Regions from separate parts of the Variovorax sp. GW458-11-26-14-LB1 genome, predicted to be linked through region 1. Evidence: riboswitches for the same ligand, from Rfam matches in the RefSeq annotation. Region 1 holds a riboswitch; the other holds the start of a gene.

Evidence for each region. Region 1 has a riboswitch for cobalamin ahead of AC07YS_RS09955 (TonB-dependent receptor domain-containing protein). Riboswitches for the same ligand answer to the same signal wherever they lie in the genome.
Region 2: it holds a riboswitch for cobalamin, as region 1 does, so the genes downstream of both, AC07YS_RS12660 (TonB-dependent receptor) here and AC07YS_RS09955 (TonB-dependent receptor domain-containing protein) in region 1, are expected to answer to the same signal.

The regions. Positions count from the first base shown of each region.
Region 1 covers NZ_JBWKYW010000010.1:126,548-129,879, reverse strand. The annotation lists gene AC07YS_RS09955 (TonB-dependent receptor domain-containing protein) at 1-1,667, opposite strand, end outside; cobalamin riboswitch at 1,740-1,979, opposite strand; gene AC07YS_RS09950 (hypothetical protein) at 2,378-2,605, shown strand; gene AC07YS_RS09945 (cell division protein ZapA) at 2,602-2,937, shown strand; gene AC07YS_RS09940 (sulfite exporter TauE/SafE family protein) at 3,230-3,332, shown strand, end outside.
Region 2 covers NZ_JBWKYW010000015.1:51,229-54,560, forward strand. The annotation lists gene AC07YS_RS12660 (TonB-dependent receptor) at 1-1,606, opposite strand, end outside; cobalamin riboswitch at 1,897-2,178, opposite strand; gene AC07YS_RS12665 (hypothetical protein) at 2,260-2,481, opposite strand; gene AC07YS_RS12670 (hypothetical protein) at 2,633-3,040, shown strand; gene AC07YS_RS12675 (cation:proton antiporter domain-containing protein) at 3,045-3,332, opposite strand, start outside.

The sequences.
Region 1 (3,332 bases):
AGGTGGTCGGTGGCGAGGTCGCGCGGGTCCTGGTAGTCGAGCGAGGCGCGCAGCGTGACGTCGCCGATGCGGTGGCCGCCCGTGAGCGTCACGCCCTGGTAGCGTGCGCGCGCCGTGCTGGCATAGCAGCCGAACGACGACTGGCAGCCCTTGGCGCTGCCGTCGAACACGATCAGGTTCTGCACGCGGTTGCGGTACAGCACGATGCCGGCCTGCGTGGCGCCGGCCGTGTACTGCAGGCCCAGCTCGACGTTGCGGCTCGATTCGGGCTGCAGGCTCGCCAGGCCGTACTCGCTGAAGCGCTGGTACAGCGTGGGCGCGCGGAACGCGGTGCCGGCCGACACGGTGGCGCGCAGGCTCGGCGTGATCGCGTAGCCGTAGGCGGCGCTGCCGGTGGTCTTGCCGCCGAACTCGCTGTCGTCGTCATGGCGCGCATGCAGCTGCAGCGAATGCGGGCCCTTCACATAGCCGTAGCCGAGTGCGGCGGCGTTCTGCGAGCGGTCGCGCGAGAACAGCTTGGCCGAGGTGGTCGGCGCGTTCTCGAGCGCGTCTTCGCGGCGCTCGAGCGTGGCGGTCACCAGGTGCGCGCCGAAGCGGAATTCGTTCTGGAACAGGTAGCCGCGCAGGCGGGTTTCGGTGCGGTAGAACGAGGGCTGGGTCTTGTAGACGGTCTGCGAATCGGTCACCTGCAGGCGGGTGCTGTAGATGTCGTTCCACTTGGCCGACCAGGTCAGGCCGGCGGTGCGCAGTTCGTTGGTCGACACGTCGTTGCGGAAGGTGATCGGCGGCTTGGTGCGAAAGCTCACCGACGGGTCGTAGGCCGCTTCGGTGTTGCTGGTGAGCAAGGTGGCGTCGATGCGCTGGTCGGGCGTGATCTGGAAACCCAGCTTCAGGTTGCCCGAGGTGCTGCGGTAGCCGTCGCGGTCGGGGTTGGTGAAGCCGTCCTTCGAGGGCGTGCGCTTGGCGATCGGCTGGATGTTGAAGCCCTTGCTTTCCTCATGCGCGACACCGAACGAGTAGTCGAGCAGGCCCGACTTGCCGCTCACGCCGCCTTCGATCTTGCGCAGGCCGTGGCTGCCGAAGCCGATGCCGGCGTAGGGCGACACGCCCTCCTCGCCGCGCTTGGTGAAGAGCTGGATCACGCCGCCCACGGCGTCCGAGCCGTACACGGCGGCGGCCGGGCCGCGCAGCACTTCGATGCGGTCGATCTGCGCGAGCGGAATGCCTTCCCAACCGGCGCCGCCGGTCGATTGCGAATCGATGCGCACGCCATCGAGGTAGACCGCGGTGAAGCGCGATTCGGCGCCGCGGATGAACACGCTGGTGGCGTTGCCCACGCCGCCGCTGCGCGAGATCTCCATGCCGGGCAGGCGCGCCAGCACGTCGGCCACGCCGGTGGCGCCGCTGCGCTCGATGGTCTTGCGGTCGACGATGGAGACATCGCCCACCAGGTCCGACAGCGCCTGCGGCGTGCGGTTGGCGGTGACGACGGTCTCGTCGAGCGTGGCAGGTGCTGCTGCAGCAGCTGCGGCTTGCGCCTGCGCGGCCAGCGGCAGCAGGGCCAGGCCGCCGAAGGCCGAAGCCAGGGCGAGCGTCAGCGGCAGGCACGCGGGACGGTTGCGGCGCGCGCTGGCGCGGCCGCTGGAGAGGGAAACACAGGAAATCATGGGGTGAACCGAACGAACTTCTATGCCCTGGCCGGCTTCCCCGCCGGCGCCATGGGCGTCATGGCTGCCGATGCGGCAGCCGCCTTGTTGGCCGGTATCCGGGCTGGCAGATCGACCCTTTGCCGCCTTCCCAGGCACCTGTTTCAGGGCGCCCAGTGGCTGGATGGAAAGGGGTGACGCGTTGCGGCGTCGTCTGCTTGACCGTTGCGGGGGCAGCGCAGGCGGCTTCGGCCCCGGGGGGCGTCCACTCCTGCTTCCCGTTGAACTGCGCCGTGCGAACCACGCCGCGAGCACCAACGGGCGAGATTTTAGGGTGAATCGGCATTCAGACGGGGCCGCGAAGGACGAATACCGGGTGCAGTGCAAGGCGCGGTGAGCGCCGCGTAGCTTGGCTACGCAAGCGAAGCGCAACGCCGCAATGCGCCCGGTATTCGTCCTTCCCTTCGGGTTGGCCCGCCTTGCACCCGCCTGCTTTGTCGGCCGGCTTGACCAGAGATGACTCTGGCCTGCGCCGCCCTCCGCGCATCCGGGTGCAAGGCGGGCCAACGCGGCCCCGTCTGAATGCCGATTCACCCTAGCCCACGGGGCGCACACGCCACACCGGGTTTGATCGCAGGCGGCGCAGGCCCCAGAATCTCGGCCACGTCCGGTGCGCGCCCCGCGCGGTGCGCCGGATGTTCCGAATTCCCGGGAAACTACAATCGCCAACCATGCCCGCCTCCAGCCCCATCGACCAGATCGCCGAGCGTGTGGAACGCCTGCTCGTGCGTCACGAAGAGGTGCAGCGCACCAACGCGCTGCTGCAGGAACAGGTCGATGCGCTCACGCGTGAACGCGACGGCCTGAAGTCGCGGCTCGCCGCGGCCCGCACCCGCCTCGATGCCCTGCTCGAACGGCTGCCGGCCGAACCCCCTTCCGAAGATTCCCATCACGCATGAAGCAGATTGAAGTACAGATCATGGGCCAGAGCTATTTGCTCGGCTGTCCCGACGGCGGCGAAGCGCAACTGCGCGAGGCCGTCGACCGCGTGGACGCGGCCATGTGCAAGATCCGCGACGCGGGCAAGGTGAAGGCACGCGATCGCATCGCCGTGCTCGCCTCGCTGAACCTGGCTTTCGATCTCGCGGCCCAGCAGGCCGCTGCTGCCGCCGCACCGGCCCCTGCCGTTGCCGCAGCCACCGAAGAAACCGCCACCGACACCGACCCGAAGGCCGCCCAGCTCATTCAGAGACTCGATCAGGCCCTGGCGGGCGATGGACATTTGCTCTGAGGGCACGCGGCCCGGCACATCCGGGGCGTAAAATCCGTTTTGTCTGCAGACGTGTCGGGCTTAATATTTCCTTGTTCCAATGCTCTCCGGAGCCGGGCTTGGTACATCGCTTGACGGGCGTGATCATCTCGCGTCAGATGAACCCGAAGTCCTGCTGCCCTCGCCCACCTGAACCCTGGTTCAGGATGCGGGTCCGGCACACCATCTGCAGACACCTTTTCCCGCCACGGCCCCCTGCTTCACCGCACGGGGCCGTTGCTTTTTCAGCCGCTCGTTCTTTCCCCATCCTCCCGTGAACCTCGCTGCCCTGCTCGACCCGCTCCTGATCGCCGAACTCGCCGCGCTCGGCCTGGGCACCGGTTTCCTCGCCGGCCTCCTGGGCATCGGCGGCGGCA
Region 2 (3,332 bases), on a different contig from region 1:
CCAGGTCGAGCGTGGCCTCGATGCCTTCGGACGACTGCTTGCCGATCTGCTGCACGACGGTCGGGTCGTTCGCGTCGCGCGACAGCAGCTTGGTTTTCTCGATGCGGTAGGCCGCCACGCTCCAGGCGCCGCGCCCCTCGGCCAGCTGGCGCTTGTAGCCCACCTCGACCTGCTTGCCGACGCTGAGCTCGAACGGCACCTGCGTGGTCGAGGTGCTGATGAGCCCGGTAAGCGGATCGGCCGCGCGCGCCACCTGCGCATAGAACGACTGCGCGGCATCGGGCGCGTAGACCACGCCGAGGCGGCCCGTGGCGTACTCGAAGGTCTTGTCCAGGCGCGGGGCGCGGTTCTGCGGGTCGGTGCGCACGATCTTCGCGTGGTCCCAGCGCAGGCTGCCGACCACCGACCAGTGTTCGTTGAAGGCCAGCTTGTCTTCGGCGAAGAAGGCGTAGGTGCGGGTCTTGGTCTTGTAGCGCGGCAGGTAGGGCGTGGGCGAAGCGTAGTAGCCGGGGTTGAAGACGAAGGCATCGACCACCGAGCGCCCGCCGTAGGGCGTGTCGCTCGAATTCAGGAAGTCGATGCGATTGGCGTCGAAGCCCACCAGCACCTGGTTCTTCAGGCCGAACAGCGCGTGCTTGAAGGTGGCGTCGGTGCGGTTGCCGATCTGCTCCTGGTCGTGGCCGATCTCCAGGTAGTCGCCACGCGTCACGCGGTTCGTGGTGGCGCTGTAGGTGTAGGTTTCGCTGTCGCGCCAGTGGCGTTTGCTGTCCAGGCGATAGAGCTGGTTGCGCACGGTGACGGCGTCGTTGGGCGTCCACTGCGCATCGAGGCGGGTCCAGCGGTCGCGGTACTTGACCTCGGCGTCGTCGAGGTTGTAGTTCTGTTCGCGGTTCAGGCTGCTCAGGCGGCCGTTGACGAGCGGCACGCCGAAGTAGCGCTGCGGCGTCTGGCGACCCTCGTCGTGCGAGAGCGTGAACTGCAGCTGCGGCGACACGTCGAGCCGCACCGCGCCGCCCACCGCGAGGCTCTCGGCCTCGCCGCGCAACATGAAGCCGTCGGTTTTTCGGTGGCTGATGTCGAAGCGGTACGAGAGCATGTCGTTGATCGCCCCGCCGCTGCCGAAGGCGACCTGGCGCGTGGCGTCGGAGCCGACGCTCACGAGCGCCTCGTTGCGGATCGGGCCGCGCGTGGGCTTCTTGGGCACCACGTTGATCGCGCCGCCGATGGCGCCTTCGCCGAACATCACCGAGGCGGCGCCGCGCAGCACCTCGATGCGGTCGGTCGACCAGGTGTCAAACGGGAAGGTGACGGTGCCCGCGCCCACGTACAGGCGCGTGCCGTCGTACAGCTGCATCACCGAGCCGTGGCTGTTGAAGCCGCGCGCCGACAGCGCCGAGCCGCCGTTGCCCGGCGCGGGCGAGCCCGTGATGCCGGTGGCGCGGCTCGCGGCCTCGACCACCGACACGTCGCCGCGCGCGCGGATCGTGTCGCCGGTGAGCACCTCGATGCTGGCCGGCGTTTCGAGCGGCGTGAGGCCCAGGCGGCTGCCGGTCTGCGTGGGTTCGTCCAGGGCCAGCGGCGTGTGGCGGCTGGCTTCGACCTGCACGGGCGTGAGGCTGGGGCGACCGGTTGTGTCGCCCGATTGGGCCAGGGCGGGCCCGCAAGCGAGGCCAAGCCCCAGCGAAAGACCTGAAAGACCCGAAAGGCGCGCCCGTTGCAGGGGCGGGCCCGAGCGATCGCGCGGTGGCGATGCAATGCGATTCATCCGACTTCTCCTCCAGCCCGCGTCCCCGCAGGCTCCTGACCGATCGCGGACGCCAAGGGAGAAGAGACGAGGGGCGGTGCCGTTTCGCGCGAGGGAAAAGCGGCAAGCCCGGACACGCACTCCCGCAGCATCCGAAGGCGGTTGCGAAGGCCGGTATCCGGGCTCGCGGAGTGCGTCGGGTGCAATGCATGCACCTCGGCGCCGAAGCCCTCGCCTTCCCACGCCGAAGCGCAGTGGCTGCCCCAGCGAAAGATCGCCGGGGCCTGAGGGTGTCGATGTCCGCTGACCGTTGCGGGGGCAGCGCAGGAATGGAAGGGTCGTTCGAAAAAACGACGCCTCGCACCTGCTTCCCGTTTAACCCCGCCGCCAATCCTGTGACTGGTCGTGCAGGGCACCTTCGAACCGTGGGGTGTTGGACGACACCGGTGTGAACCAATGTTTCCAACCGCCGGGATTATAGGGAGCGCCCTGCGGCGGCGCCCCTGCGGGCCCCGTCAGACGGGCTTGCCGTCGGGCCCGAACAGCCGCCGCAGCACCGCCACGCCGGCCACCAGTGCATTCGAATACGTGGCGTAGGGCTCGTGGGCGGCTTCGAGCGGCACGTACACATGGGTGGAGTCGCCGGGCGAGCCGTCCACGGCCTCCATCAGCACCCAGTAGAACTCCCCTTCTTCCAGTTCGTGGACGGTGAGTGCGATGTCTCTCGGCGAAGGCATGACGGTCAGAGAAATGAAACAGGGAATGAACCCGCCTTTGAACGGGCAAGGGGCCGGCGCGGTTGTCAGTACTAGGGCTTCTCCTACAGTGCATGGACGCCGCGCGGCCTAATGTTAGGGGTGGGGAGTTGCATCAGAACAAGGAGTCAGCATGAAACATTTCACGCTTGAACCCAACATGCGCGCCGCCTTCGGTGGCGCGTTCTACCCGACCGGTTACTCCCTGGTGATGTTTCCGAGCGTCGAAGACGCCAGCCGCATCGGCCACGGGCTGATCGCGAAAGGCATCGTGAGCGGCGACGAGGTCTACCTGATACCGGCCGAAACCGTCCTGGCGGAAATCGCGCCGACCGTGCATGCCTCGCACAGTCCCCTGCCCTCCGCCGGCACCGACGGCGACACGGTGCGCGCCTTCATCCAGCTGGCCCACGAAGGCCACACGGGCCTGCTGATCCGCACCAAGGACGGCGCCATCGCCGAGCGCGTGATGGAACTGGTGCGTACCGTGCCCTACTCGATCGCCGAGCGCTATCGCACGCTGGTGATCGAGGACCTTTGAGTTCTCAGGCCGGCACCGCCATCGCGGCGGCGCGCTGCACCACATCGCGGGCCATGGCCTGGGCAAGTTCCTGTTCGCCCAGGAACACCTTCGCGTCGGTTTCGGCGGCCAGCAGGCGGGCTTCCTGCTCGTTGTGGCTGCGCACCACGGTCTGGATGGTGGGGTTCAGCGTGCGCGCGGTTTCGATCATCTGGCGCACGTTCATGGCGTCGGGCGTGGCCACCACGAGCACGCGGGCGCGCGCCACGTGCGCCTGGATCAGCACCGCCGGGTCGGCCGCATCGCCCCACAC